Linked DNA regions of Saccharobesus litoralis. The protein of the gene in region 2 interacts with the protein of the main gene of each other region in a pairwise test. Links are inferred from orthologs where the notes say so. Each region holds a gene or a part of one and is shown on either strand. Other genes may lie near its edges. The genes, in order: C2869_RS19305 and sucA.

Region 1 (15,571 bases), 4.5 Mb from region 2 along the record:
TTAAACCTTGTAGCAAAGCCAATTGCTTACGCAAATCATCTAAGCCATTGGCGTGGATCAGGCCAGGAAACAGTAAAGTAAGCAATACAGCTGACAAAGTACGATAAACCATGTTAGTTACTCCAATTAACTTATGTGTTTTGCTGAATACGACACTGTATTCATTACTTAGTTCAACTCACAGTACTGAGCATTTGAACTTAACGGTAAAGTTTAGCAACACTACAAGTTACCAAAGAATAATAAAAATAAGTTAGGTTGAAAGTTATGATTTCGAGGTTAAATGAGCAGCTACACTCAGCGCACTAACAGCGAAAGGTCAGAATAGCTATCAGTGCAATATAACACTTAAAACCCTCGTCTTTTCCAAAACATGGCTTCGTTATTAGGTTGCTCTAGGGCTACATTAAAGGTTTTTTCCGCGATAATCTGTCCATTGTGCTCAATAACCATACGCCAATCCCCTTGCTTGTTTTCTAATGGTAACCAGAGGGTATCGCCCAAGTAAAAATCCCAATTATTGTTGCGCACATGCACACTGCCAGTAAACGGCGGCATAATATCGCCATCTTCATCTGGGATATTAGGGTGAAATATAGTGAAGTCGAGCTTTTTGCCTTTGGCTTTTTGGGCATTTAAAATAAATCCAAACTCTATGTCTTCTTCAGCAGGTACTTGAGTAGTAAAATTACGAATTTTAGGTAAGGCTTTGCTACGTTCATCCCACTTGGTATAGATGCCATGGCTAACAATAGTAAAAACAGATTTTAGTTTGGACAAAGTTAAACTCTCAAAATTATCAGAGGAATGATTCTATTTAACTATTTCCGACTTCCTTCACCCTGAGCGCGAAGCAGTCGAAGGGTTGATACTAGTTTAATTACACTAAGTCTTTCATCGAGATGCAGAGACTAGTATAAAAATTTATAGAAAGTCATTATGAATAAATACTGCGCTACAAAACAAAAAACCGGCACTAACTCAGTCAGTACCGGTTTTTTAAAGCAGGTAAAAAAGAATTAACCTTCTTTTTCAGCCTTTTCGATTGAGATTAACTCAACATCAAAAATTAACGCAGCATATGGAGGGATGTTACCCGTACCGTTTGGACCATAAGCTAAATCGAAAGGAATGAAGAAACGGTATTTAGAACCAACAGACATTAACTGTAAACCTTCAGTCCAACCTTTAATAACACGGTTAAGTGGGAAGCTAGCTGGTTGACCACGGTCAACTGAGCTATCAAACTTAGTGCCGTCAATTAACGTACCTGTGTAATGAACAGTTACTGTGTCTTCTGCCGCTGGCTTGTCGCCATCTGCAGCTTGTACAACTTGATACTGTAAACCAGATTCAGTAACGCTTACGCCCTCTTTAGTTTTGTTTTCTTCTAAGAAAGCCGCACTTTCGTCTTTATGCTTAGCTTGATCAGCTTCTTGCTTCTTTTGATGCGCAGCTTGTTGAGCTTGTTGTAAAGCAGTAAGCAATTCACGAATTTCAGCTTCTTCTAATTGCGCTTTACCTTCAAGACCTTGTGCAAAACCTTTAGCGATTAAAGATTGGTCTAACGCAATACCCATTTCGTTAGATTGCTCTACGTGTTGCTTGATGTTAGTCGCAATATTAACACCCAAGCCATAAGATTGTTTTTCGATATCAGTTTGCAAATTAATCGCCTCTTGCTTTTTAGTTTCGGTTTGTGCTGCTGCAGTGTCTTCTTTTTTTGCACCACAAGCGGCCAATGTTAGTGCGGCTGCAATTGCACAGGCACTCGCTAACTTATTCATGTAATTATTCTCCAAATACTTGAGTGTTTACGCACAATTACTTAATTATCGCCAATCGTACGAAGCGCAGTATAATAACCCTATCTTGTTCAGTTAACCAAGTCGTAACCTTGCCTTGAACCGCTTTTTTACTTTTATTAGCGCAATCGTACTGAGTTTGAGCGCATGCTCACCGCCAGCCGACCAAGCAAAACAGCAATGGACCTTGTCACAGACTAACTTAATTGAAAGCCAATTGAGCCAAGATGGTCAGCTATTGCTTACCTCAGAAATAGGGACTGGCGCTACGCTATGGGATACCAACCAGCGCCAGCCTTTATATATATGGACACATTCTAAAAAAGAAAGGCATCATATCTATATTGCTGAAATTTCTGCAAACAATGCGATTAGTGTTACCGCCTCGCGCCAGCAAATTGCAGTATGGGACAACAAAACTGGCCATAATTTAGCTCTGTGGCAAGTGTCTAACAGTCTTATTCGTGACATTGCCGTTAGTCACAATGGTAATGTGATTGCTTATGCGCTGGAAAATGGCCAAGTAGTCGTGATCAATCGCTTAACTAACCGGCAATTAACATTTACTGGCCATCAAGCATCAGTTAATAGTATAGCGATGTCGGCCGATGGTCAGTTTATATTCAGTGGCGGTAGCGATTACCTTGCTTATTTTTGGCGTACACAAGATGGTCATATTCTTAGCCGTTTTGTGCACCCACATCGCGTAGTTAAAGTCGCATTAAATCACAATGCCTCCATCGCGTTTAGTGCCGACAGCAAAGGCACAGCCACTCTTTGGCAGCCGGCCAGTGGCAAAAAAAATGTGCAATTACAATCTAGCCAGCATCAACCTCTATACACAGATGCGGTATTTTCTAACACTGATCCACACTTATTAACGGCCACTACCAGTCGAAATTTGGATATTTGGCAGGTAAATAGCGGAAAAAACCTAAAATCCTTACTCGTTACCCCAAAAGCTAAGGCCAAACCGCCCTCAGCAGTGATATACTCCGCGCGATTTATGGCTAAACCTCGGCACGTACAAAGTGCTAGTTCAGCTGCAATAATTGAAGATTGGATGTACTAAATGAGCGAACTCGAACGCCGCGTCGAAGAATTAGAGACTAAAGTCAGCTTTCAAGAAGATACGATTGAACAGCTAAATGCAGCATTAGCTAGCCAACAAGAAGAAATGTTAATTCTAAAAAAACAACTTACCCTGTTGGCACAACGACTTACGACTTTACAACCGGACGCAGTCATACCACAATCACAAGAAGCGCCCCCACCCCATTACTAACCAATTGAGATGAGTTGTGAGTGAACCTAAAAAAATTCTAGCGCCAGATGGCAGTGAGCTAAGCTCTACTGTTACTGCTAAGCCGAAACGAGGCCAAGAGCGCGAACAAGAAAACCAAGAATACGTATCGGTAATTGTAAAACGCAATGACGAATGCTTTCGCCACCCTGACGATATTCTGGAAAATGCCATTAGTGAAGGCATGGAGCAGTTGTCACGCCCATTACTTTCATTGGGTTTATCTGCTGTAGCCGCCGGTATGATTTTATGTTTTACCGCGATGGCCGTTGCGTTAATGGCGAAAATGCACCATGAGTACCAGTTTGAATTCCCGCTTAATCTAGGATTAGCCTTAGTTTATCCACTGGGTTTTGTTCTTTGTATATTAAGCCGGACAACTCTCTTTACTGAGCACACGGCAACCTCTTTGTATCCTGTGCTTGATAAAAAGGCGCCTTTCTCCCGATTACTTAAATTGTGGACTGTGGTCACTATCGGCAATTTAATCGGCGGTATTTTTGCCTCTTTGTTACTGGCGCGCGCTGATAGCATTATTCATGCAGCTAAAGGCTATGAGATCATAGCTAATCACGTACTTAGCTACTCCACTGCCGATATTTTTGTTAGCTCTGTACTTGCAGGCTGGCTAATGGCATTAGGCGCTTGGATTGTACTTTCAACCCATTCTACTTTTAGCCAAATCACCAGTATTTTCATTGTAACCTTTTTAATTGGTTTAGCTGGGCTACATCACATTATTGCCGGTTCGGTAGAAATGTTTACCCATTATTTTGTCAACCAAAACATGCCATTTACCAGCGTGCTTAATTTTATTTGGCCAACCTTTTTAGGTAATTTATTAGGCGGTAGTGTTTTCGTTGCGGTATTAAACTATGGTCATATCCGTCAATCACAGATAGGTAGCAGTGATTAGTTTTTGTAAGTCGAGGCTCGCTTAAAGTACCTACTTTGGGCACCTCAACTTACACTTTAATTGAAACGCCCCTTATTCCGGCTTAAATATCCCAATCACATCATTTGCTTGTTTGCTAGCTTGTTTAACCTTGTTGTCGGTATTGCTCTTGGTATAACCACAGTCAACGCATTCCACTTTCTCTACATTGTTTTCTAAAAACAACATCAGTGAATCTTGAGCTGAACACTGTGGACAAACGGCACCGGCGATAAAGCGTTTTTTCTGTTTCATGGTTATCTATACTTTTCAATTAGGTCTAAGTCTATTTCTGGCTTGGGATATGGCCAGCGAGCGCGTATCATAGCGCGAATTGAACATTTTATTAATCTGCAATCACATACAAGCGAATAATGCTCACCATAAACCAAATTACCCTAATGCGTGGCAGTAATGTACTGCTCGATAAAGCTGACTTAACTTTATACCCGCAACAAAAAACCGGCCTTATCGGTAAGAATGGTTGTGGTAAATCCAGCTTGTTAGCACTTATTAAGCAGGAAATACAATTAGACAGCGGCGATTATGCTATTCCTAAGCAATGGCGCATTAGTCATGTAAAACAAGAAACTCCAGCGCTAGCCATATCTGCCTTAGATTATGTGATTGATGGTGACGAACAATATCGTGATTTACAACAACAATTAGCGCAAGCTGAAGCCCAAGACGACGGCAAAAAGATTGCTGAAGTCCATCAGCAAATGGATGCAATTGACGCCTACAGTATTCACGCACGGGCTGGCCAATTACTGAATGGTTTAGGGTTTGCACAAGATCAGCATCAATCACAAGTTACCGATTTTTCGGGTGGTTGGCGCATGCGCTTAAACTTAGCGCAAGCCCTGATCAGCCGCTCTGATTTACTATTACTGGATGAACCAACCAACCATTTGGATCTTGATGCGGTTATTTGGCTAAGTAAGTTTTTACGATCTTATGAAGGCACACTCATCCTTATCTCGCACGACAGAGAATTTTTGGACGAAGTCACCGAGCAAATCGTACATATCGAACATGGCAAACTCAATTTATACAAGGGCAACTATTCCGCTTTCGAACGCCAACGCGCGGAAAAACTCAAGCTGCAACAAGCCATGTATGAAAAGCAGCAACGCGAGCGTGCCCATATGCAGGCTTTTGTTGATCGCTTTAAGGCCAAAGCATCCAAGGCTAAACAGGCTCAATCTCGTTTAAAAGCCTTATCGAGAATGGAAGATTTAGCGCCAGCCCATGTCGATTCAGAATTTAGCTTTGCGTTTCGTGAACCTGAAAAAAACCCCAACCCATTAATTTCGTTAAATCAAGTCGCGGTTGGTTATGATGACACCCCCATTCTTAATACCATCAAGCTTAATCTTGTACCGGGTAGCCGCATTGGTTTACTCGGCCGTAATGGACAAGGTAAATCGACTTTAGTTAAATTATTAGCCCAACAGCTAACGCCAATGCAGGGCGAGATGACTGTAGGTCACGGTTTGAATATTGGTTATTTTGCCCAGCACCAACTCGAACAATTGCGCGCGGATGATTCACCATTAAGTGCAATCACACGTATTGCCAATGGTGCACTAGAACAAGAGCTGCGTGACTTTTTAGGTGGCTTTGGCTTTAAAGGTGATCAAGCACTTGACCCTGTAGCCAACTTCTCTGGGGGTGAAAAAGCCCGCTTAGTCTTGGCTTTGCTGGTTTGGCAAAAGCCTAACCTGTTATTACTGGATGAACCGACTAACCATCTCGACTTAGACATGCGCTTAGCCTTAACCTTAGCCTTACAAAATTTTGCTGGCGCCATGATCATTGTTTCGCATGACAGACACATTTTGACCTCGACCTGTGATGACTTCTATCTCGTGAATAATGGCGAGGTTCAGCCATTTTCGGGCGATTTGCACGATTATGAAAAATGGTTAAGTGACGATAGCCGCGAGCAAAAACAGCAAGCCGCACAAACCCAAACCAGCAATGACACTGCAATATCTCGCAAAGAACAAAAGCGAATTGAAGCTGAATTTCGCCAACAAACACGTCCACTTAAGCAAACGATAGAAAAATCAGAAAAAGCGATGGACAAGTTACAAAGTCAATTAACCGATATTGAAAACCAGCTCAGCGATACTAGTTTGTATGAAGCCTCGCGCAAAGCCGATTTGACTATGTTGCTCGACCAGCAAGCGCAAATAAAACAAGAGTTAGAACAAATAGAAGAAACGTGGATGTTAGCGGAGGAAGAGTTAGACGAATTGCAACAAGCATTCGATGCCGAGTATCAATTCAACTAACGCAAAATTATGGTTTCTGACAGGGTAAATATAACAGTCCAAGCTTATTGGCAACAAAGTATCGCGCTTTATCAGCAAGAAGGTGTGCAACAAGCCTGCCTATATATGCAAGACGCACTGAATGCCAATGTTAATTTACTCTTGTTATTAACCTTGTTAGATCAGCAAAAAGTTAACGCCAACACTCGGTTAATTCAAGCGCTACATCACAAGGTTAATCACTTTGGTAGTGAGCATACACAGCCGCTACGCCAATTACGTCGTCAATTAACAATTAGCCGTAATTTAAGCTCTACCACTCGCGCACAATTAAAAAAGCAATTGTTGCAAAGTGAGTTACTGTTGGAACAACAAGAGCAAGCTTTACTTATCGAAAGTCTCAACACGCTAGCCCCTGATCTCACCATGCTGGCGCCTAATCAGAGCCAGAGCGCTTTGGTAGAAAATTACTTGACGCTATTAGCTGAACAACAAACGAACCCAGCGCTAGTGCAAACAACTGATGGCCTATACCTCCAATACCTAGACTGCCTTAAACAACTCGCAACAATTGGGAGTAAGCACAATGAAGACAAGAATTGACGCCATTCTATTTGATATGGATGGCACCTTATTTGATAGCGAGATTATTGCAGAACAAGGTTGGATATTAGCCGCCCAAGAATTTGGCCAAACCTTTACTCATCAAGACTATTTAAAGTTTGTCGGGATCGTGACAGACGTTTGCCATCAACAGGCTCATCGCAAATGGGGAGAATCATTTCCGATGGCACGCTTTATCAAACGTAAATCAGAGATATACAGAGAATTAAAAACACAAGGGGTTTTAGTCAAAGCAGGGGCGCAAGCCTTTTTAAATAAAAGCCGTCAATTAACCCCAAAGTTAGGCTTAGTGACATCGAGTACGCGCAGTGCGGTAAAGGAAAACTTTCAATACCTAGCTGGCTTAGAGCAATTTCAAACCATAGTCACAGCGGAAAATACTCAACGCAAAAAGCCCGAGCCTGACTGTTATTTACTGGCCTGTCAGCAACTTGAAGTTAAACCCGAACACACTTTAGTTATAGAAGATTCTAATCCGGGTTGTTTAGCAGCGATCCGCGCTGGCTGTAAAACGCTTTGTGTGCCGGATATGGTACCCATAACCTCGGAAATCGAAAAACAACTTTTTGCACGATATGATTCACTCAATCAAGCCTTGTCATTATTGGACAGTTTGGATTTTTCACAAAACGCTTAAAAAACCAGCAATTGATAGGCGACAATTGTTTTAAATTAGCTATAATTGATATGAGGCTAACCGAAAAATTCCATACTATTTTTCGGACTATTGAGGGGTAGTACAATGCCAGACAATGTAGGTTATCCGGGCGAGACAGGCTCGGCGGCTTTTGCTGCACAAGCAGCAGCCGAAGCAGAACGTGTTCGCGAGCTTGAAACACAAAGGCAAGAGCAAGTAGCAGAAATTGAAGCTGAAACGCAATCTGTTGAACAAGTGCAAGATCCAGCCGTGGCTGAAACCCAAGCACCAACAGATACACTTTCAGCTGAGTCCTTAGCTGAGGGACAAGCGCAGCAAGCTTTGCAAGAATCGCTGCAACAAATTGAACAAGAACCAGAAGCGGCAAGACAAACTCAGGCAAATTTGAGTGCTGAAGAAGTGGTTGGCGTTTAATTCAATGGTTATCGCTTAACATTAGTGAATGACTGATGCCACCGCCTAATGCGATCCATAAATATAATGTGATCCAGATGCATGCTGAATCACCGATTAGCCGCTTGGTACGTATGTATCAAGTGGGCATTAACGCGTGCCAGCAAAAAGACGCATACAAAGTCACTAAGGTTTTATTTTTATTACATAAAAAATTAGACCACCAAGCAAGTCCTAAACTAGCGGCTAACCTAACTCGCCTTTATAAACATCTACAAGCTTGCTGCGAGCAAGGTGACTTCGACCAAGTCGCCAGCACGTTTAATCAGCTGCAAAGCCAATGGCGTACTTTACACTAATACACAATCACCTTTCTCTAAATGTAGCGCTGCCTGCCAGCAAATAGCGTAACCAAGAGTAATAGCCAAGCAATAGCGCCACTATGAGTTGTTTGCTGCTGTTGTTCACGCAGCACATTACGTACAGGCTGCTGGCCATCCAAAGTTGCTAACTCACTATTAACCACGACAACCGCTTCAACAACAATATAGTTGGTTGTTGTAATCGTCTGCCCATCCTGCGCATCTTGGGCGCTGTAGTTACGCAACGGGGTATTGGTTAAATACTTATCATCAAGGTTAAAAATAGCTTCCTGCGCCATCTTATCTAAAATAGCCAAGCCTTGGGCATCAACCTGACCAAAAACACTTAAACCACCATTTTGTCTATCTAACACAACACTATTATCTGCTATGTTAAAAAACCATTGATGACTCGCACTGTTGGCTTCATCGGCTCGTTTAGCCATAGCAATAGTGCCACGCACATTTGAAAATTTAGGCTCATTAACAATGTCAGCATGAGGTGAGACGGCAGTTAATTGATTTTCACTTGTTAGGTAAAAGCCGCCCCCTTGTATAATAAAATTAGGAATGGCGCGGTGAATAATAGTATTGTCGTATTGACCTTGCTGCACATAGCTTAAAAAATTACTCACTGTGGTTGGTACCGACTCATCATATAAATTAACTTCAAAATCACCCATATTGGTTTTAAACATCACCACGGTTGCCTGTGCCGAACCGCATAAAATGGGCCACAAACCTAATAATATCCAACCACTTATTGTTAATCTCGGCCACCGCATAGCTTTAACTCTATCTAATTTCTCTTTAAAAATAGTACCACCTTCAGATTGGCCAAATCGTAAAAAAATGTAACCGCTAGCAGCCTAACTGCTGGGCTATAAAGCTGTACCAAGAAAATGCATCAATAAAAAATTGCGCCAGATCAATATAGCGGTTAGCTATGAATCAGCACGCCATCAGACTTGATTAAGATCAAGGATCTTCTCCCCTATTCAACTATTGTGTAATCAAGACAACTGAGGAGAATCAATCATGAATGTTTGGGCTGAAATTTTAAAAGATCCTGTCGTTTGGGGTTCTATTCTAGGTATCGCTATTGTCATTGGTTTATGTAGCTATTACGTTTGGTACTTTATGTCTCATCTACATGATGCCGAGCGTGAACTTGAGAGCAAGTAACTGCCATCTAAACAACTATCTAAGCAACCATTTAAACTGGAGTAAAATGTAGCTAAGGAAACACGTTGACTTTTGTTTAGGCAAACGAAAATGTGATCCCCCCCCACATCCTTAGCTACATTTTTTTACTTCATCCGCAACACCATTCATCAGCTAAATGATAGTCAAAGCGATCGGGTTTTAGGGGCAGGTTTCTAGTTCCAGACGAAACCTAAGTACTTACATCCATGTAAGCAAAGCCGTCAAGCTTCGAGACCCCATGAGCATATGCTCTATTATGTGATTGGGGCGAGTAAGCGCCGACAATGAACCATAAGACCCGAGCGAGAAGACTATGTAGTTTTTTTCACTTCACCGCTTGCAAAGTCCTAACTACATAGGAATACTGTAAGCAAGATAACAATCCGCATTTTCTTAGAAGAATAAGCAATTCATGATCATAGAAAGTCAGTTTAAGCCCGTTTGGTGGCTTAGAAACCGTCATGTACAAACCATTTGGCAGAAAGTAGACCGTTACAAGTTAAATTGCCCCGTGGAAGAACAGCGGCTTGAACTCCCCGACGGTGACTTTATTGACCTAGCTTGGACGAGCAAACCAACTGAGGACGACTCTCGCCCTATAGTAATGGTGTTACACGGCTTAGAAGGTTCTATCGATAGCACATATGCTAAAGGCATGATGAATGCCATTCGAGATAAAGGCTGGATCGGCGTGCTCATGCACTTTAGAGGCTGCAGCAAAGAAATTAACCGTAATCACAGGTTATATCATTCAGGTGAAACCCAAGATATTTCCTTTGTTAGCCAATGGTTAATGGAACAATATCCGCAACAAAGCTTAGCCTGTATTGGTTTCAGCCTAGGTGCGAATGCCTTAGTAAAATTTTTAGGTGAAACACCTAACAATGCGTTTACTGCCAGTGTGGCAATTTGCCCACCGTTAGATTTAGCCGCCAGTGCCAAACGTATTCGCCAAGGCTTCTCATGGGTTTATCAAAAATATTTGTTAGACATGATGAAAGCCACTTTTAGCCGTAAAATATTGCGCAGCGATTTATCCCATTTAGTACAAATAGAGCGCGAGCAACTCGACAAGATCCGTACACTGGAAGCTTTTGATGATGCCGTCACCGCACCGTTGCACGGTTTCAAAAACGCTCAAGACTATTACAACAAGTGTAGTGGTAAACAGTTTTTACGCTATATCCAACGTCCTACATTAATACTGCACGCGAAGGACGATCCGTTTTTATCGGCAACTTGTATTCCTTCAAGTAAAGAGTTATCACATCGTGTGACTTACGAGCTTAGTGAATTTGGTGGGCATGTCGGTTATGTTAACGGTGAATCGCCGTTAAAAGTTGAATACTGGTTAGAGCAGCGCAGCCTGCAATATATTGCTAATCACCTGACCGGTGTATAGCCTTCTCGCTTTAACTATAGTCAATTACCTTCTGTTAACGTTGCAATTCATAATACCCAAAGTGAGCTTTTTTACTTCACTTTGGGGTTTAGCATAATAGCAAGCCCTTTTACAGATTACTCATCCTCGCCGTTATTACCTTTATAAGTAACAGGATCAAACCATAATTCTTTTTTATCTAAAGGGGTAAGTGGTGATAGCTCAGGGTTTTTCAAATCAAATACTATGCGATTTTGCACATTGGCTCTTTCAAGGGCATTTTTCACTTCAGGATCGGCAAAAAACATACGTTCGTAAGTACCATCCTTAATCATACTATACAATACCTTTTCTAACTGCGGCGCTAACTCTGGATAGTTAAAACTAACAAAATAATAAAATGGTGCAACGTAACGCAGCATGACACGAGGCTCAACTGTCAGCTCTAATTCATCATGACGCACCACTTCAGCCCATGGTTCATGAATACCGCGCGGAAAATAATCGTATCGCCCGCCCTCTAACATGGGAAATAAATTGGGGTATTTTTCTTCCTTCACCACTTTAATACCGTTGGCTTGCAAAATAAAAGTATCAGACCAATTTGAACCTTGCCCGGCTTTAAACTGTTTTAAATCATCCAATGTTTTCACGTTAGCAAATAAATTGACTCTGTCTTTGCGTACTATCCCGACTCGCATCGCCAGCATGCCTCGATAGATGGGAATTCGAATGGGGATCATGGATTCTTCATATTCTTTCGAGGTTAGCGTCCACATTATATGGTAAACCCCAGTTTGCGCATTCGTTAACCGACGTGACATATTGACGAACTTTTTATCATCCGGATAGCGATAAGAATGCCCCGCTCGTTTAATTGCTTGCTCGATTATTAAGTTGGGAAAACGCTTTTCGTCACTGCCTGATAACCTGAGTTCATCCGCTACAACAATTGAGCTTAGCAGTGCACTCATTACCATCAGTAAGCGGAACATTAAATGCATTGTAATTTACCTTATTAATCTACCATTCATGACTAACCCACTTAACTAAACACAATTAAAAAGGGATTACTTATTAACCCTTACCTTGTCATTTGCCACCATTAAGAATTAAACGATGCTGCTACTCTCTATTAATTGTAGTCCAACTTGGCAGGAGATGAGCGTTTTATGGGCGTGAGAAGTTGTAGAAAATGCAATCTTTATTTGAGCTTAGCACCTTAACTCAAAAGTTTTGAACGGTTGAATTTATAACTAATTGCTAATAAAAAGCCCAGCAAGGTTAAACCTAGCTGGGCTTTAGAAAGCATAACAAATTGGGCTAAACTAAAATCTAGCCTGTAAATCAATTAGATATATTGATTGATGATGTTTTCAAACAATTCTTGCTTACCAGAGATTTGCTCCGGCTCACCGACAGCAGCACCAATTTCAGCTAACTGCTCCATTGTAAGTTTGCCATCAACAAAATCTTTACCTTGACCTGACTCGAAAGTCTCGTAACGCTTGTTACGTAATTCAGTGTATTTAGACTTGCTGATGATCTCGTCAGCAATGATTAATGAACGGGCAAATGTGTCCATGCCACCGATGTGACCTAGGAAGATATCTTCCATATCAGTTGATTCACGACGCGTTTTCGCATCAAAGTTAACACCGCCACCTTGTAAACCGCCCGCTTCAAGGAATACCAACATAGCTTCAACTGTTTCGTTAACGTTGTTAGGGAATTGGTCTGTATCCCAGCTGTTTTGGTAATCACCACGGTTAGCATCAATTGAACCTAAAATACCGTTATCAGCAGCAACTTGTAATTCATGCTGGAAAGTATGGCTAGCTAATGTTGCATGGTTAACTTCAATGTTGACTTTGAAATCGTCGAAGCTTAAATCGTACTTTTGTAAGAAACCAGCAACAGTTGCCGTATCAAAATCGTACTGATGCTTAGTTGGTTCCATTGGCTTAGGCTCAATGAAGAAAGTACCGTTCCAACCTTGGCTGCGCATATAATCTTTAGCCATATGTAACCAACGTGCGAAGTTTTCTTGCTCGCGTTCCATCTTAGTATTCAATAACGTGATGTAACCTTCACGGCCACCCCAGAATACATAGTTTTCACCGTTTAGCTTCATAGTAGCGTCCATCGCTATTTTAAGCTGAGCACCGGCACGCGCTAACGTTGGGAAGTGAGGGTTAGTACCTGCACCATTCATATAACGTGGATTAGAGAAAAGGTTTGATGTACCCCAAAGCAATTTAACGCCTGACGCTTTTTGCTTTTCTAACGCGATATCTGTGATGAATTGAATTTTTTCTTCAAACTCACCAACTGTTGAATTCTCTTCGTCGATCAAATCCGTATCGTGGAAGCAGTAGTAAGGTAAGCCCATCTTTGTGAAAAATTCAAAAGCGGCATCCATTTTATCTGCTGCGCGTTGCTTAGCTGAATCAGCATCATTCCATGCAAAACGTTGTGGACCAGGGCCAAATGGGTCGTGACCTTGACCACAGAAAGTGTGCCAATAACAGCCAGCAAAACGTAACCATTCTTTCATGGTTTTACCCGCGACTTCGCGGTTTTCGTCATACCATTTAAATGCGAACGGATTGTCTGATTCACGACCTTCGTATTTTATTTCTGATACCGAAGGAAAATATTCTTTATCACCGATAACTACAGCCATCTTTTTCTACCTCTACTTAGTGCGTAAACGTTAAAACTGAATTAACTAAACTTAAATTTCTGAACTCTTAAATATCTAAAATCTTAAATTTCCAAATACTGCTTCCATTGCTCATAAGCTTGAGCATAAGCGTCGACTTTATCTGCTTGCGGTTGATAATCCGCCACCACAGCTAAGCCTTTAAACATCTCTTCACGGTTGGTGTAATAACCCAAACCAAAACCAGCGCCACGGGCTGCACCCTCTGCGCCATCAGTATCATATAACTCGACACTAACGTTACAGCTGTTCACAAAAGCTTCGACAAATATTGGGCTTAAAAACATGTTGCCCTTACCTGCACGAACCAATTCACTGCTGACACCCATGTCTTTTAATACGTCGAAACCGTATTTAAGCGCGAACACTATGCCTTCTTGTGCACTGCGCACAATGTGACCCAATTGGTGGCGGTTAAAATCGATACCGCGCATATGACCACCAATATTCTTGTTTTGCAGAACACGCTCAGCACCATTACCAAATGGGTGCATCACAAGGCCATCAGAGCCAACAGGAACTTGATCCGCCAAGTCGTTCAATGCTGGATAAGAAACCTCATTACCTTGGGTATTTAATAATCCACGCACCCAGCTATACAAACGACCGGTACCGTTAACGCACAATAAAACGCCATTACGAGTAGCATCGTCAGTGTGAGAAACATGTTGGAAGGTATTAACGCGTGATTGTGGATCTGCGGCATTTTTATCAGTCACCGCGTAAACCACCCCTGATGTCCCCGCAGTGGCTGCGACTTCACCCGGCTCCATTACGTTTAGCGACATCGCATTATTAGGTTGATCACCGCCACGGTAAGTCACTTTAATACCGGCACGTAAGCCTAGTTCAGCAGCCGCGGCAACCGATACTTGACCTTGGTCGCCAAAACTTGGCACTAACCTTGGGATAAGATTAGATTCAAACCCATAATGATTTAACAAAGTGTGGTTAAGTTCATTAGCACTAAAATCCCATAACACGCCTTCACTTAAACCTGAACTCGTGGTGGTCGCTTCACCGGTTAACTTCATTGCTATGTAGTCACCTGGCAACATTATTTTGTCAATTTTGGCAAATAACTCTGGCTGGTTGTCCTTGACCCACTTAAGTTTGGATGCGGTAAAATTCCCTGGTGAATTGAGCATTTTACTCAAGCATTGTTCAGCGCCTAGCTCGTTAAAGGCTTTATCACCAATTTCAACGGCACGAGAATCACACCAAATAATCGCTGGACGGATCACTTGTTGCTCAGCATCGACACACACCAAACCATGCATTTGATAAGAAATACCTATGGCTTCAATTTGGCTTGGCTCAAACTTATTTGTTGCACAAAGTTCATTAAAGCCTGATTTAATGCAAGACCACCAAGTTTCAGGGTCTTGCTCAGCAAAACCGGCTTGTGGCGCATTGATTGCCAACTCAGTTTTTGGGTAATGCGTTGCGGCAACACAAGCCCCTGTTTTTGCATCAACTACCGACACTTTGGTAGAAGAGCTGCCAATGTCCAAACCTAAAAAATACATATTCGATATCCAGATGTAATCAAATCGTTAAATGGCCGTTCTTAATTCAATTCACAAAATTAGATTTATGCAAAAATTTACACTTCTGATATTGCTAAATTTAATTTTCACTTTACGATGTCATACTTGAATCTTATTAAGCGAATGAATAAATAAGCTATTCAGTAAGGGCTAACAGCCAAGAATTGCTGACAAGTTTAGGGTTGGCTAACAAAAGCAACAAGTATCAAAATTTATTACCTACGTATAAAATTTAATATTCCAAACGCGTTAAAAAATTGTAATTAAACACATGTCTAAGAATAAACGAGTTACCCTGCTGTTTAACGCCAATAAAGGCTATGACAGAAAGATAATCCAAGGCGTCGCCAA
Region 2 (16,060 bases):
CCTGCCAAGACGCGACTTAAACACCATGCCTAAATTATCTTCATATCAACAAGCCACTCTGCAGCAAATCGGTATTAGTCTTTATACTATTAAACCAGAAGCGCAATTTCAGATTTTATCATCGGCTAATAGCATCCAAAGTAATGTGCTAAGCAGGAGTGCTTCTATCGAGTCAAGTAAGCCAGTTATAAAGTCTGCTCCAACACTGCCTATTAATCTGGCTGAACCAATACAAGAAGAACAAGTTGTTGCTATGCAACAAACTCATGTTGAATCAGATTCTATTAAAAGCACCTCAGATATTTTATCTCGCTACAATAATGCAGATGTCTTAATTGCTTTGGAAGTGCTGAATATTAATCATGCTAGTGAACATGGCGTTATTAGATTATTGCAGCAGGAGCAAGCCAAGCAGTTTCTCGACGCATTAAAAGATCAACAACAGCCGATTAAGAGTAAAGCCGCTTTGTGGCAAATATTGAGCCAATTAGCTTGTGAGTAATATATCGTTATTAACTGCTCATGATAGCCCACGCCTGCATCAGATTGAATTAAGCGGTAACATGTTCCCGTGGAAGCTGAGCCTTATTCAAAGTTGTTTTAGTGAGCATTATCGTGTATTCGGTATTCATTGCAATAACCAACTTGTTGGCTACTGTATTTGGCACTTAGTGTTAAATGAAGCAACGCTTATGAATATAGTTGTTCATAAAGCTAAGCAAGGGCAGGGATTGGCAAAACAGTTACTCAATTATTGTTTTGATTATTTATCTCGTAACGCAATAGACACACTGTGGCTTGAGGTAAGAGAATCAAACAACCAAGCTATTCATCTTTATAATAAAACAGGATTTAGCCAAGTCGACATACGAAAAAATTATTATAAAACGGATATAGGTAAAGAAGACGCCATCATCATGCAGAAGGTTATATAAATATTGACTAAGTCTTAGCTAGCTAATCTAGGCTTAAGAATTAGTTGGTGTTGAATAAAAAACCGCTTCGATGAGAATTCATCTAAGCGGTTTTTTTATGAGTGGTAAACCACGTATAATGAATAAAAGTGATAATTAATTAGCTGCAGCAGATTCAGCAGCTTTTAAAGCAGCCTCGGTTGCACTTTCTGCATCATCTGTTGCTTGTTGGGCATTCTCAGCAGCCGTTTGCGCTGCTTCAATCGCTTCAGCCGCTGCTTCTTCAGCATCTTCTACTGCTTGCTGCAATTGTTTCACTTCTTTTTTAGCTTGCTCTGTTTCAGCTTTTAAATCTTGGGTTTGTTCTACAACTTGAGATGCCGCGACGGGTGTTTCAGCTTGTGTCGCTGCTGGTGTCACAACAACCACTTGATTTTGTGGTGTCTCTTGTTGTTCATTACTTTGTTTTTTTGCTAAAGGCAGTAAAACTTCATTCATGCTTTTTAGTTTTATCAGTTCAACTTGTTGCTGTTTTACTTGGCTTTGTAAGCCAGCCTTTTCAGTAAGTAAAACTTTTAACTCATCGTTTATTTTAGTTAATTTAGCATTAACTCCATTTAATTCAGTTTTTAGAGCTGCGTTTTCTTGTTGCAACTTATCTTGAGCATTGGCGCTGGAATCAAGCTTCGCCGCTGCATTGGATTTGGCTAATTCAACTTCTGTTAACAGTTGATTGGCTTTGTCAGCAATAGCGTCAGCCTGATCTTTCATTGCAATATTGCGTAAATCACCTAACTGCATAGCCGATGCTATCGTATGTAAATTATTTTCTGCCGCAATTAAGTATAACTCGTAGCTAGTTTTTTTCGTGCTAGCGAGCTCTTTGTAAGCTTTATGCAGGTGTTTTAAGTGAGCAATTTCAAACTTAACTTTATCAACGGCTGTTTTAATCGCTTCTTTGGCGCGAGGATCCGCGCTGATCACAGCATCCGCAGTATTTCTTGCATTCACTAAGCCTTGGAAGGTTCTTGGTAATGCGTCATCGATTTTGGCTTTTTTGTAACTGGCAATTTGTTCGTTTAATTCGTTAAGTTCTATATATTTGACAGTTTTAACTTCTAAAGCGAGTAATTCAGCAGACATTTTTGCTTGTTCTTTAGTCGCTCTTTCTATTTCACCTTCGGCTATATCTTTTACCATTCCATCAATTTCATTATTTAATTTTTGAAATGTTTTTGGATAGATTTTAGTTACGTTCAGTTGTTTTAGATAATCGCGTCGAGAAAATACGTCGCCTAGGATTGTTTTAGCTGATTCTCTTATCTTCTTCGCTTTATTTAGTTCACTTTCTGCAGTCGCGACTAATTTGATGATTTCTTTTTTAGCTTCGAGTGCTTCCTCTTCTTCGCTAGTGAAAATATTCAGTAATGAGCCGCCGCCTTTAGCGATATCGTCATACTCTTCCATTGCATCTTTAAATTTCTTTTTAGCTAAAGCCAAGGGTTTTGGCGCGAAATAGCTTAAATCATTTAAACTATCGTCTGCTAATTTGACTTTAAAACCATCTAATACTTCGCGTGCTTCGTTTAAATATTTTTGTTTGGCACTTTGTTGAGTTGAATTTGAAGCAGCAGCCGATGAACTGGCAGAATTTTTAGATGTACTTGAACAAGATACAATAAGTACAGCGGCTGACAGGGCAACTGCGGTTTTGGCGATCCTCATACTGGCTTTCCTTTAAATTTTAATAGCGAAGAAACTGGATATGTATAAGGTGAGGATAGCGATATTTTGCTATTTTTTCAATCTACTATGAGTGATGAAATCCGCATAAATCACACGGAAAGTCGTTGATTTGCTGTTAACTTGTAGTTAAGTGCTAAAAAACAAAAAGCCACTTATTAAAGTGGCTTTATTGATTGGGGGTCAGTAAAACGCTTTACTTTTCGATTGGTTGAAAATCGCGCTTGTCTGAACCTGTATACATTTGACGAGGACGACCAATCTTAGCACCTGGTTGAGAAAGCATCTCGTCCCAGTGAGAGATCCAGCCAATAGTACGAGATAATGCAAAGATAACAGTAAACATGCTAGTTGGAATACCGATAGCTTTTAAGATAATACCTGAATAGAAGTCAACGTTAGGGTATAACTTCTTCTCTACGAAGTATGGGTCTTCTAAAGCAATCTTTTCTAACTTCATTGCTACGTCTAATAGTGGATCATCAATACCTAATGAATCCAATACTTCGTGACAGGTTTCACGCATAACTTTAGCGCGTGGGTCGAAGTTTTTGTATACACGGTGACCGAAGCCCATAAGACGGAAAGGATCACTCTTGTCTTTCGCTTTAGCAACATATTCGTCGATGCGATCAACTGAGCCAATCTCTTCTAACATAGTTAAACAAGCTTCGTTAGCACCACCGTGCGCTGGACCCCATAAAGATGCGATACCAGCTGCAATACATGCATAAGGGTTAGCACCAGAAGAACCAGATAAACGAACAGTTGAAGTAGAAGCGTTTTGCTCGTGATCAGCATGCAATGTGAAGATACGATCCATTGCCTTAGCAACAGCAGGGTTGATTTCGTAATCTTCAGCTGGAACAGAGAACATCATGTTTAAGAAGTTTTCTGAGTAGCTTAAGCTGTTTTTAGGACCAACAAACGGTTGACCAATGCTGTACTTGTAACACATTGCTGCGATAGTTGGCATTTTAGCCACTAAGCGCTTAATGCAACGCTTACGTTGGTCAGGATCTGAGATGTCTAAATCGTTGTGATAGAAAGAAGATAAAGCACCTGTAACCGCACAAAGCATAGCCATAGGGTGAGCATCACGGCTGAAACCGTTAAAGAATGATGCTATGCCTTCATGAACCATAGTGTGGTTTTTGATGATAGAAACGAATTCTTTGTACTCTTCGCTAGTTGGCGCTTCGCCATTCATTAGTAAGTAACATACTTCTAAGTAATCAGCTTCAGTCGCTAATTGGTCGATTGGATAACCACGGTGTAATAACACACCATTTGCACCATCGATGTAAGTAATAGCTGATTCGCATGAACCTGTTGCTAAAAAGCCTGGATCAAAAGTGAAGTAACCGTGCTTACCTAAAGTACGTATATCAATTACGTCTTGGCCTAGAGTTCCTGAGTAAATTGGGAGTTCGACTTCTTTCCCATCAACTGTAAGGATGGCTTTCTTGTCAGCCATAGCTGCTCTCCTTCCGAAAGAGTTATCATGATTATGATCGGTACACATCAAACATAGGGTAATTTGCTTGCATGTACCTAAGGTGTAATTATTAAACTGCAAAAAACGTCAATAATCAATTTATAAGCTGGCGAACAGTGTATTAAAGCGGCTAATGGTAAAAATAGTCGTCATTCAGCAAATGAATGCATTTTTTGGCGTTTAAATTGTATTTATTGGCATGAATGCATATACTTTTCATCCGTTGAAGTCAGCTCGAAACTTCAATAAAAATAAGCATTAACGATAGGCGATTTGCCTGACCAATTTTTTCGGCTCAGCGCGCTTATTGTTATACGACACAACTATAAAATTGCTCAGTTGAGACGAGTGGGAAGAACTGTGAAAAAGCAAAGACCTGTCAATCTAGAGCTAAATACGATTAGCTTTCCGGCAAGTGCCATCGCTTCTATTTTACACCGTGTATCCGGCGTTATCATGTTTGTAGCCATGGGGTTATTAATGTGGGCGTTCGCGACGTCATTATCTTCACAAGAAGGTTTTGATACGGTGAAATCAATTTTCGATACCTTTATCGTTAAATTTATTATTTGGGGAACAATCACAGCATTGCTTTATCATATGCTGGGTGGCTTTCGCCATTTAATTATGGATATGGGTTACTGGGAAGAACTTGAATCAGGTAACGCGAGTGCAAAAGCCACTATCGTTTTAACTGTTGTTCTTTCGATTGGTGCAGGAGTATTAGTATGGTAACTAACGCAGCAACTTTAGGACGCAGCGGAGTCCATGATTTCCTTATTATCCGCGCCTCTGCCTTAGTATTGGCAGCATATGCAATATTCTTGTTGGTTTATTTATTTTCTAACCCAGGATTAACTTACCAAGATTGGTCTGAGTTATATTCTGGTGTTGGTATGAAAGTCTTCACCATTATTTCCTTGTTTGGCTTGTTAGCTCATGCATGGATCGGTTTATGGCAGGTTTTAACCGACTATGTTAAATGCGCTCGCTTACGCATGTTCTTACAGTTTGTATTGAATATTGCTGCATTGAGTTACTTTGTAACTGGTCTTGTCGTATTGTGGGGTGTTTAAGTGAGTATTACTGTTAGAGAATTTGACGCCGTTGTTATCGGTGCCGGCGGTGCAGGTATGCGCGCTGCTTTATCTATTTCTGAATCAGGCCAATCTTGTGCTTTGATTTCTAAAGTTTTCCCAACTCGTTCACATACCGTATCTGCGCAAGGTGGTATTACTGTTGCTTTAGGCAACGCCCACGACGATAACTGGGAATTCCACATGTACGATACCGTAAAAGGTTCTGATTTTATCGGTGACCAAGACGCTATCGAATATATGTGTAAAACGGGTCCAGAAGCTATCATCGAATTAGAGAATATGGGTTTACCCTTCTCACGTTTCGAAAACGGTAAAGTTTACCAGCGTCCATTTGGTGGTCAGTCTAAAAACTTTGGTGGAGAGCAAGCGGCTCGTACAGCAGCAGCTGCTGACCGTACAGGTCACGCTTTATTGCATTGCTTATATCAGCAGAACGTTAAAAACCAAACTAAAGTATTCAGCGAATGGTATGCATTAGATTTAGTTAAAAACCAAACTGGCGCTGTTGTGGGTTGTACTGCTATCTGTATCGAAACAGGTGAAGTGGTTTACTTTAAAGCCCGTGCAACAGTACTGGCTACAGGTGGTGCAGGCCGTATTTTTGCTTCAACCACTAATGCGCATATTAACACTGGTGATGGTGTGGGTATGGCTGTGCGTGCAGGCGTGCCTATGCAAGATATCGAAATGTGGCAATTCCACCCAACCGGTATTGCTGGTGCTGGTGTACTAGTAACTGAAGGTTGTCGTGGTGAGGGTGGTTACCTTCTAAATAAAGATGGCGAACGTTTCATGGAACGTTATGCGCCAAACGCTAAAGACTTAGCGGGTCGTGACGTTGTTGCTCGTTCAATGATGACTGAAATCCGTGAAGGCCGTGGTTGTGATGGTCCTTGGGGTCCACATATCAAGCTTAAGCTTGACCATTTAGGTAAAGAAACATTAGAAAGTCGTTTACCTGGCGTTTGTGATTTATCTCGTACTTTCGCACATATTGATCCGGTTGAAGAGCCAATTCCAGTTATCCCAACTTGTCACTACCAAATGGGTGGTGTACCGACCAATGTTAATGGTCAAGCATTCACTGTGGATGCTAATGGTAACGACCAAGTTGTTGAAGGTTTATTCGCAGTAGGTGAGATTGCCTGTGTATCTGTACACGGTGCTAACCGCTTAGGTGGTAACTCATTATTGGATTTAGTTGTATTTGGTCGTGCTGCTGGTAAGTACTTAGGTGAGTACCTAGCCGATACACAAGAAGGTGTTGCAGCAAGCGCTTCAGATCTTGAACAAAGCTTATCTCGCTACAATCGTTGGGAATCAACAGATAAAGGCGAAGACCCGTTCCAAATCCGTAAAGACTTACAGCAATGTATGCAGCTTAACTTCTCGGTATTCCGTGAAGGTGATGCAATGGCTACTGGTCTTGAAGAGCTTAAAGTTATCCGTGAGCGTCTTAAATCAGCACGCTTAGATGACAAATCTAGCGACTTTAATACACAACGTATCGAGTGTTTAGAATTAGACAACTTGATGGAAACTGCATACGCAACAGCCGTTGCCGCAAACTTCCGTACAGAGAGCCGTGGTGCACATAGCCGCTTCGACTACCCTGAGCGTGATGATGCTAACTGGTTGTGTCACACTATTTATAACCCTGAGACGGAAAGCATGTCTAAGCGTGATGTTAATATGACGCCTAAGCATCGTGAAGCTTTCCCTCCAAAAGTTAGAACATACTAATTGGGGAGCGCTGGCAAATGAAACAAGTTTTTTCAATATATCGCTACAACCCTGATGTTGATGCTAAACCAAGAATGCAAGACTACACGTTAGACTTGCCAGATGGTCAAGACATCATGGTATTGGATGCTCTTCTGTTAATCAAAGAGCAAGACCCAACTTTATCGCTACGCCGTTCATGTCGTGAAGGTGTATGTGGTTCAGATGGCGTTAACATGAATGGTAAAAACGGCTTAGCTTGTATTACGCCTTTATCTGATTTAAAGGGTAAGAAGATTGTTATTCGTCCATTACCAGGTTTACCTGTTGTTCGTGACTTAGTTGTTGATATGACTCAGTTCTTTACACAGTATGAAAAAGTTAAACCTTTCTTGATCAACGATGACAAGCAACCACCTGCGCGTGAGCATTTGCAGTCAATTGAAGATCGTGAAAAGCTTGATGGTTTATACGAGTGTATTTTATGTGCTTGTTGTTCAACATCTTGTCCATCATTTTGGTGGAACCCAGACAAATTTATTGGCCCTGCCGGTTTGCTAGCTGCTTACCGTTGGTTGGCTGACAGTCGTGATACGGCAACTGAAGAACGCTTATCTAACTTAGATGATGCATTTAGCGTATTCCGTTGTCACGGTATCATGAACTGTGTAAATGTATGTCCTAAAGGCTTAAACCCGACCAAGGCAATTGGTCATATTAAGTCTATGCTGCTTAAGCAGGCTGTTTAGTATTAATTAAGTTCGTTAGAACTTAACTTTCTGAACTACTGAATAGCCGTTCTTAGTTAGCTGAGAATGGCTATTTTTTTACCTAAAACCTTAAATTGTACAACTTACTACGGTAAAGGAAACAATAATGCACTATGGCAACATGCAAGCCTGGCTAGAATCAACCCAGTTAGCCGGTGCCAATGCCACTTACGTAGAAGAATTATACGAAAGTTATTTGACTGATCCGCAAAGCGTAGATGCCGACTGGCGTGCTTTGTTCGATCAACTGCCCAAGGTTGAAGGCGTTGACGTAGAAACTAAGCACTCTGAAGTGCGAGAAGATTTTCGTCAAGCTGCCAAAAATACCCACCGTAAACAAGTTGTTGTTCAAGCGGAAAGCTCAGATGAAAAACAAGTAAAAGTTTTACAGCTGATTAACGCATTCCGTTTTCGTGGCCACCAACATGCTAACTTGGATCCACTTGGTTTATGGAAGCAAGAGCGCGTACGTGATTTAGAGCTATCTCATCATGGCCTAACACAAGAAGACATGGATAAAGTCTATAACGTTGGCTCACTTAAAGTTGGCGCAGAAAAGCTACCACTACGTGATATTCACAGCGCGTTAGTTAAAACGTATTGTGGCTCGATTGGTGCAGAATACATGCACATTACTTCAACTGATGAGAAGCGTTGGTTACAGCAGCGTTTAGAATCGGTAAAAGCAACGGCGAATTTAACAGCTGATGCTAAGAAGAAGCTTTACAAAGAGCTAGTCGCGGCAGACGGTTTAGAGAAATATTTAGGTTCTAAATTCCCTGGAGCTAAACGTTTCTCGTTAGAAGGTGGCGATGCATTGATTCCTATGCTTAAGGAATTAATTTCGCGTGCAGGTGCGCAAGGTGCAAAAGAAGTCGTCATTGGTATGGCGCACCGTGGTCGTTTAAACGTATTGGTTAATGTATTAGGTAAAAACCCTTCGGTATTATTTGATGAGTTTGCCGGTAAATTTGATAAAGGCAATGGCTCAGGTGATGTTAAATATCACATGGGTTACTCGTCTGATTTCGCCACGCCAGGTGGTGACGTTCACTTAGCATTAGCGTTTAACCCATCTCACCTAGAGATTGTAAACCCTGTGGTTATGGGCTCGGTACGCGCACGTATGGATCGTCGTGGTTGTACTGACGGAACTCAAGCCTTGCCAATTACCATTCATGGTGATTCTGCTATTGCAGGTCAAGGTGTAGTGCAAGAAACGTTTAACCTTTCGCAAACACGTGCTTTCCAAGTTGGTGGTACGGTACGAATTGTGGTTAACAACCAAGTTGGTTTCACAACGTCTAATCCTGAAGATACGCGCTCTACTCAATATTGTACTGATATTGCTAAGATGGTTCAGGCGCCAATTTTCCACGTTAATTCAGATGATCCTGAAGCGGTTATTTTAGCAACGCAAATTGCCCTTGATTTCCGCAACACCTTTAAGCGTGATGTTGTGATTGACTTAGTTTGTTATCGTCGTCACGGTCATAACGAAGCTGATGAGCCAAATGCAACGCAGCCATTAATGTATCAAAAAATCAAAAAGCACCCTGTGCCGCGTGAAATCTATGCGCAGCAATTGGCAAACGAAGGCTTATTTGACGAAAAAGATGCAAAGAAAGCTATCGATGAATATCGAGCTGCGCTAGACCACGGTGCTTGTGTTGTCGAAGAATGGCGTCCTATGATGGAGCATTCAGTAGATTGGTCTCCATATGTTGGCAATGATTGGGATTCTCCGTATGACGCTTCTTTAACACTTGAGCAAATTACCGATCTAGCGAAAAGAGTGTCTAGTTACCCAGAGGACGTAACACCGCAATCTCGAGTTAAGAAAATTTATCAAGACCGTCAAACTATGGCCGCAGGTGATAAGTTAATTGATTGGGGTTTTGCCGAGACGTTAGCTTATGCTTCATTAGTTGAAAACGGTACGAATATACGTATTACCGGTCAGGATGCAGGCCGAGGAACATTCTTCCATCGTCATGCGGTTATTCACGATCAAAAAGACGCTTCAGGTTATCAACCTCTACAAAATGTTGATAAAAAGCAAGGTCGCTTTGAAGTTTATGATTCAGTATTGTCAGAAGAAGCGGTATTGGCGTTTGAATATGGTTATGCAACAGCGGAACCAACATCACTTGTTATTTGGGAAGCGCAATTTGGTGACTTCGCCAACGGTGCTCAAGTCGTAATTGACCAGTTCTTGTGTTCAGGTGAGCAAAAATGGGGGCGCTTATGTGGCTTAACATTATTGTTACCACATGGTTATGAAGGCCAAGGCCCAGAGCATTCATCTGCCCGCTTAGAACGTTTCTTACAACTTTGTGCTGATCACAATATGCAAGTGTGTGTGCCTACGACTCCGGCTCAGGTTTTCAATATGATCCGTCGTCAACACATTCGTCCTGTACGTCGTCCATTAGTGGTTATGTCGCCTAAGTCGTTATTACGTCATCCAGCAGCAACGTCAACTATGGAAGAACTAGCTTCTGGTATTTTCCATGATGTGATTGATGAAATCGATGTTTTGGAAACAGAAAAAGTGGATCGTGTTGTTTTCTGTAGCGGTAAAGTTTATTACGACTTGCTAGATGCCCGTCGTAAGAACGAGTTAAATAACGTTGCGATTGTGCGTATCGAGCAGCTTTATCCGTTCCCTCATAAAGAGATGGATGAAATTATCGAAAAGTATAACCATGTTAAAGAGTTTGTTTGGTGTCAAGAAGAGCCACAAAACCAAGGTGCATGGTACTGTTCGCAACATCACTTCTGGAATTCAATTCCAGCCGGTGCCAACTTAACTTATGCCGGTCGCGAAGCGTCAGCATCACCAGCAGTAGGTTATTTATCAGTTCACAATGTTCAACAAAAAGCATTAGTAAAAGATGCATTAGGTCTTAAGGAAGATTAATCATGGCTGTTGAAATTAAAGTTCCTGTATTGCCTGAGTCAGTTGCAGACGCAACCATCGCGACTTGGCATGTTAAAGTTGGTGACAAGGTTAGCCGTGATCAAAACTTGGTTGACATTGAAACTGACAAGGTCGTTTTAGAAGTCGTAGCGCCAGAAGATGGTGTTATTGGCGAAATTAAATTCGCTGAAGGCGAAACAGTTTTAGCCGAGCAAGTCATTGGTTTGCTTGGTGAAGGTCAAGCGGAAGCAGCTGCACCAGCAGCAGCTCCACAACAAAATACTCAACAAGAAACTCAACAAGTAGAAGGTGAGACGGTGGAAATTAAAGTTCCTGTATTACCCGAGTCAGTAGCAGATGCAACCATCGCTACATGGCACGTTCAAGCTGGTGAATCAGTATCACGCGATCAAAACTTAGTCGATATTGAAACCGATAAAGTTGTACTAGAAGTTGTTGCACCAGAAGACGGTGTATTAGCGGAAATTTTAGAAGATGAAGGTGCAACGGTTACAGCTGAGCAAGTCATCGGTCAATTAAAAGCAGGTGCAGCTCCGGCAGCGGCAGCTCCAAAAGCTGAAGCAGCGCCTTCTGCGTCTGAAGATAAAGGTGATGCATTAAGCCCATCGGTTCGTCGCGCATTAGCTGAAAATGGTATCAGTGCAGAAGAAGCTTCAAGCATCAAAGGTTCAGGTGTTGATGGTCGATTAACTAAAGAAGATGTTGAAGCTTACGTTAAGACTAAAGCATCTGCTCCTGCTGCAAAAGCACCAGCAGCACCTGCTGAAGTCGCTGCGGTATTAGGCGATCGCACGCAAAAACGTGTTCCAATGACTCGTTTACGTAAAACGATTGCTAATCGCTTGTTAGAAGCTAAAAACTCTACGGCTATGTTGACGACTTTCAACGAAGTAAACATGAAACCTATCATGGATATTCGTAAAAAGTACAAAGACTTATTCGAAGAAAAGCATGGTGTACGTTTAGGCTTTATGTCTTTCTTTACCAAAGCGGTAACTGAAGCGCTTAAGCGTTACCCTGCGATTAATGCTTCAATCGACGGTGATGACATTGTTTATCACAACTATTTCGATGTCAGCATGGCTGTTTCTACACCTCGTGGTCTTGTAACACCTGTATTGCGTGACGCTGACCAATTAGGTTTAGGTGAAATTGAAAAAGGCATTCGTGAATTAGCCCTTAAAGGCCGTGATGGTAAATTAACCATGGACGATATGACCGGCGGTAACTTCACTATTACTAATGGTGGTGTGTTCGGCTCATTGATTTCTACGCCAATCATTAACTTGCCTCAAACAGCTATCTTAGGTATGCATAAGATCCAAGAGCGCCCAATGGCAGTTAATGGTAAGGTTGAAATCTTACCTATGATGTACCTAGCTTTATCTTACGACCATAGACTGGTTGACGGTAAAGAATCAGTTGGCTTCTTAGTAACAATTAAAGAGTTATTGGAAGATCCAACAAGACTTATCTTAGATATTTAAGTCCTATTCAGGGCGGTGATAGTTACTATCACCGCCCTTTTGCATTCTAGGCTTGTAGAATGTAACAAAATCGCTATCTTATCGGGTTAGACTATCTAGGCAATTTGGCGCACTTTGCCACAGATAGTAAGACCAAATAATCAAACACTTCTAAATAAACGGAAAATGTCATGAATTTGCATGAGTATCAAGGCAAGCAGTTGTTCGCACAGTACGGACTACCTGTTTCTAAAGGTATTGCTGCTGAAACGCCTGCAGAAGCAGTCGCTGCAGCTGATCAATTAGGTTACGACAAATTTGTTGTTAAAGCTCAAGTACACGCTGGTGGCCGCGGTAAAGCGGGTGGCGTTAAACTAGTTGAAACTAAAGACGAAATTAAAGCTTTTGCAGAAAAGTGGTTAGGTAATAACTTAGTTACTTATCAAACAGACGCAAATGGTCAGCCTGTAAGCCGTATCTTAGTAGAAGACGTTGCTGACATCGATCGTGAATTATATTTAGGTGCGGTTGTTGACCGTTCTACTCGTCGTATCGTTTTCATGGCCTCTACAGAAGGTGGTGTTGAAATCGAGAAGGTTGCTGAAGAAACGCCAGAGAAAATCTTAAAAGCAACTATCGATCCATTAGCCGGTGCACAACCTTACCAAGGTCGTGAATTAGCGTTCAAACTTGGCTTAGAAGGTAAGCAAGTTTCTCAGTTCGTTAAAATTTTCTTAGGCTTAGCTAAATTATTCAAAGAAAAAGACGTTGAGTTAATCGAAATTAACCCATTAATCACTACAGGCGCTGGTGATTTACACTGTCTTGACGCTAAAGTTGCTATCGACAGTAATGCTGTTGGTCGTCACCCAGACATTAAAGAAATGCACGATCCTTCACAAGAAGACGCGCGTGAAGCTGACGCAGCTAAGTGGGAATTAAACTACGTTGCTTTAGACGGTAACGTTGGTTGTATGGTTAACGGTGCTGGCCTTGCAATGGGTACTATGGACATCGTTAACTTAAACGGCGGTAGCCCAGCTAACTTCCTAGATGTAGGTGGTGGAGCTACTAAAGAACGTGTTGCTGAAGCATTTAAGATCATCCTATCTGACGCAAACGTTAAGGCTGTATTAGTTAACATTTTCGGTGGTATCGTTCGTTGTGACATGATCGCTGAAGGTATTATTGCAGCAGTTAAAGAAGTTGGCGTTGAAGTACCAGTTGTTGTTCGTTTAGAAGGTACTAACGCAGAAGCCGGTCGTGAAGTTTTAGCTAACTCAGACGTGGATATCATTGCAGCTCCAAGCTTACAAGAAGCTGCTGAATTAGTTGTTAAAGCTGCAGCGGAGGCCTAATAATGTCTGTTTTAATCAATAAAGATACTAAAGTAATCTGTCAAGGTTTCACTGGTTCACAAGGTACTTTCCATTCAGAGCAAGCTATCGCTTATGGTACGCAAATGGTTGGTGGTGTGACGCCTGGTAAAGGTGGTCAAGTTCACTTAGGCCTACCAGTATTCAACACTGTTGCTGAAGCGGTTGCTGAAACAGGTGCTGACGCGTCTGTAATCTATGTTCCAGCTGCTTTCGTTAAAGATTCAATCTTAGAAGCGGCTAATGCTGGTATTAAATTAATCGTATGTATCACTGAAGGTGTTCCTACGCTTGACATGCTTGACTGTAAAGTTAAATGTGACGAGTTAGGTGTACGTTTAATTGGTCCTAACTGCCCAGGTGTTATCACTCCTGGTGAATGTAAAATCGGTATCATGCCTGGTCACATTCACTTACCGGGTAAAGTTGGTATCGTTTCACGTTCTGGTACTTTGACTTACGAAGCTGTTAAGCAAACGACTGACGCTGGTTTTGGTCAATCGACTTGTGTTGGTATTGGTGGTGACCCAATTCCTGGTACTAACTTCATCGACGTATTGGAAATGTTCCAAAACGATCCAGCGACTGAAGCTATCGTTATGATCGGTGAAATCGGTGGTACTGCAGAAGAAGAAGCAGCTGCTTACATTAAAGAAAATGTAACTAAGCCAGTTGTTTCATACATCGCTGGTGTTACTGCTCCTCCAGGTAAGCGTATGGGTCATGCTGGCGCTATCATCTCTGGCGGTAAAGGTACTGCTGATGACAAATTCGCGGCATTAGAAGCAGCAGGCGTTAAGACTGTTCGTTCACTAGCTGAGATTGGTAAAGCGTTAGCTGAGAAAACTGGTTGGTAATTTGTAGGGCAGAATTTATTTCTGCCAATTGCATACTTTCGAGTATGGCTATGCAGGTGTAAAACCTGCACTACAAGTGATACGTTTTCATAATGATTTTAAAAGGCGGCAAGCATAAGCTTAGCCGCCTTTTTTATTAGCTTGTCATGGATCTTTCGCGCCAAACTGCTAACATAGCGCGCAAAAATTGATGGAGATCAAATTATGGGTCATCACGACGACGTTAAAACTGAAAAAGTATGGCAATTTTTTGCTGCGTTAGCCACGTTAGCATTACCTCTATTGCCAGCAGTTTTAACTTGGATCAATCATCTTAGTGCATAAAACGCTATAATACGGTTGAATTTACTTTGAACTAAATCAACCGTATTTAGTCTAAAAGCTTACCTAATAATTATATTGCAGTAACATGCGTAGGGAATAAAGACATGTTGGTATTATTGATAGACGACAATCGAAAAGTAAGACAAGAAATTCGCGATTACTTATCTTCGCAATCACACCAAGTGGTTGAAGCTGATAATGGGCTTTCCGGTTTATCTAAGCTGAAACAGCACAAATTTGATATGGTTATTTCTGATCATATTATGCCTATTATGGATGGCATCAAATTTTGTGAAAATGCCCTGCAAAAACACTTGGTTAGCGCTAAGCAACTGCTTGTATTGTCTACCAAAATCGAACCCTTTTTAGAAAAAAAATTATCCAAGTTAAACGTCAGTTTATTAAGTAAACCGGTTCGTAAAGAATTATTGCAGGATAAAATCGATTTACTCGATTCCTCGTTAAAGTCAGATTCAGTCGCTTAAATTACCTTTGTACCTTGCATTTATTTGGCAATTTGTTTTAATGCTGGCATTCAAATTATAAGCCGCTTTTGCATAATGAACGATGCAGTATTAGCCAATATTAAGGCTAGCATTACTACTATCCCTGATTATCCCAAAGCTGGGATCATGTTTCGCGACATAACCAGCTTGATCCAAAATAACCAAGCGTTTAATCAAACCATAGATTGTCTTGTTGCTCAGTTTCAAGATCAAGGATATACCAAAGTTTTGGGTGCTGAGGCACGCGGCTTTATTTTTGGGGCGGCATTAGCCCATCGTTTAAATATTGGCTTTATTCCAGCGCGTAAACCGAATAAGCTGCCTAGAGAAACGGTTAGTCAAGAATATCAACTTGAATACGGTACAGATGCATTGCATATTCATAAAGATGCGGTATCTAGTAATGACAATGTTCTGGTAGTCGACGATTTGATAGCAACGGGTGGCACAATCATTGCGGCTATTAATCTAGTTCGTCAGCTAGGCGCAACTGTGACAGATGCCGCTTTTGTTGTCGCGCTACCTGATTTAGGTGGTGAAGATAAATTGACAGCGTTGAACGTCAAACCCTTTAGCCTTATCTCCTTTGAAGGCGAGTAAAATTAATGAGTTATCAAGCCCTTGCTCGAAAATGGCGGCCACAAATATTTGGTCAGTTAGTTGGCCAAACCCATGTCGTCACTGCGTTATCTAATGCGCTAAATAACGACAGATTACATCATGCTTATTTATTTACTGGCACACGAGGTGTGGGTAAAACCACTATAGCGCGTATTTTTGCTAAAAGTCTGAATTGTATAAACGGAGTGACAGCAGAGCCGTGTGGACAATGTCAGAATT

The links.
Region 1: the proteins of sucA (region 2) and C2869_RS19305 interact in binary tests that used the Escherichia coli proteins (3 or more experiments, as listed by UniProt). The link is inferred for Saccharobesus litoralis from one-to-one orthologs.

Annotation. Positions count from the first base shown.
Region 1 is NZ_CP026604.1:5,107,346-5,122,916, forward strand. What follows is about bases 3,983-6,879. They hold C2869_RS19305 (ABC transporter ATP-binding protein), read left to right. Parts: upstream 3,983-4,416; coding sequence 4,417-6,342; downstream 6,343-6,879. Other genes in these bases: C2869_RS19295 (formate/nitrite transporter family protein), read left to right, coding at 3,983-4,024; C2869_RS19300 (YheV family putative zinc ribbon protein), read right to left, coding at 4,097-4,297; C2869_RS19310 (TIGR02444 family protein), read left to right, coding at 6,352-6,879. Outside these bases: C2869_RS19270 (hypothetical protein), read right to left, coding at 1-112; C2869_RS19275 (DUF3859 domain-containing protein), read right to left, coding at 349-780; C2869_RS19280 (FKBP-type peptidyl-prolyl cis-trans isomerase), read right to left, coding at 1,020-1,787; C2869_RS19285 (WD40 repeat domain-containing protein), read left to right, coding at 1,945-2,877; C2869_RS19290 (SlyX family protein), read left to right, coding at 2,878-3,090; more of C2869_RS19295, read left to right, coding at 3,107-3,982; more of C2869_RS19310, read left to right, coding at 6,880-6,924; C2869_RS19315 (HAD family hydrolase), read left to right, coding at 6,908-7,582; C2869_RS19320 (hypothetical protein), read left to right, coding at 7,688-8,017; C2869_RS19325 (hypothetical protein), read left to right, coding at 8,053-8,355; C2869_RS19330 (peptidylprolyl isomerase), read right to left, coding at 8,373-9,143; C2869_RS19335 (DUF3149 domain-containing protein), read left to right, coding at 9,397-9,543; C2869_RS19340 (hydrolase), read left to right, coding at 9,977-10,966; C2869_RS19345 (substrate-binding periplasmic protein), read right to left, coding at 11,083-11,949; xylA (xylose isomerase), read right to left, coding at 12,297-13,631; C2869_RS19355 (xylulokinase), read right to left, coding at 13,715-15,199; C2869_RS19360 (XylR family transcriptional regulator), read left to right, coding at 15,492-15,571. UniProt on the Escherichia coli protein: Genetic data indicate it may be involved in ribosome assembly or function.
Region 2 is NZ_CP026604.1:598,763-614,822, reverse strand. Bases 7,485-10,870 are described here. They hold sucA (2-oxoglutarate dehydrogenase E1 component), read left to right. Parts: upstream 7,485-7,853; coding sequence 7,854-10,670; downstream 10,671-10,870. Other genes in these bases: odhB (2-oxoglutarate dehydrogenase complex dihydrolipoyllysine-residue succinyltransferase), read left to right, coding at 10,673-10,870; C2869_RS02245 (succinate dehydrogenase iron-sulfur subunit), read left to right, coding at 7,485-7,726. Outside these bases: C2869_RS02280 (hypothetical protein), read left to right, coding at 26-502; rimI (ribosomal protein S18-alanine N-acetyltransferase), read left to right, coding at 495-935; C2869_RS02270 (hypothetical protein), read right to left, coding at 1,071-2,639; gltA (citrate synthase), read right to left, coding at 2,854-4,134; sdhC (succinate dehydrogenase cytochrome b556 subunit), read left to right, coding at 4,516-4,890; sdhD (succinate dehydrogenase, hydrophobic membrane anchor protein), read left to right, coding at 4,884-5,231; sdhA (succinate dehydrogenase flavoprotein subunit), read left to right, coding at 5,232-6,998; more of C2869_RS02245, read left to right, coding at 7,016-7,484; more of odhB, read left to right, coding at 10,871-12,178; sucC (ADP-forming succinate--CoA ligase subunit beta), read left to right, coding at 12,349-13,515; sucD (succinate--CoA ligase subunit alpha), read left to right, coding at 13,518-14,390; C2869_RS02220 (response regulator), read left to right, coding at 14,819-15,199; apt (adenine phosphoribosyltransferase), read left to right, coding at 15,275-15,820; dnaX (DNA polymerase III subunit gamma/tau), read left to right, coding at 15,826-16,060. UniProt on the Escherichia coli protein: E1 component of the 2-oxoglutarate dehydrogenase (OGDH) complex which catalyzes the decarboxylation of 2-oxoglutarate, the first step in the conversion of 2-oxoglutarate to succinyl-CoA and CO(2).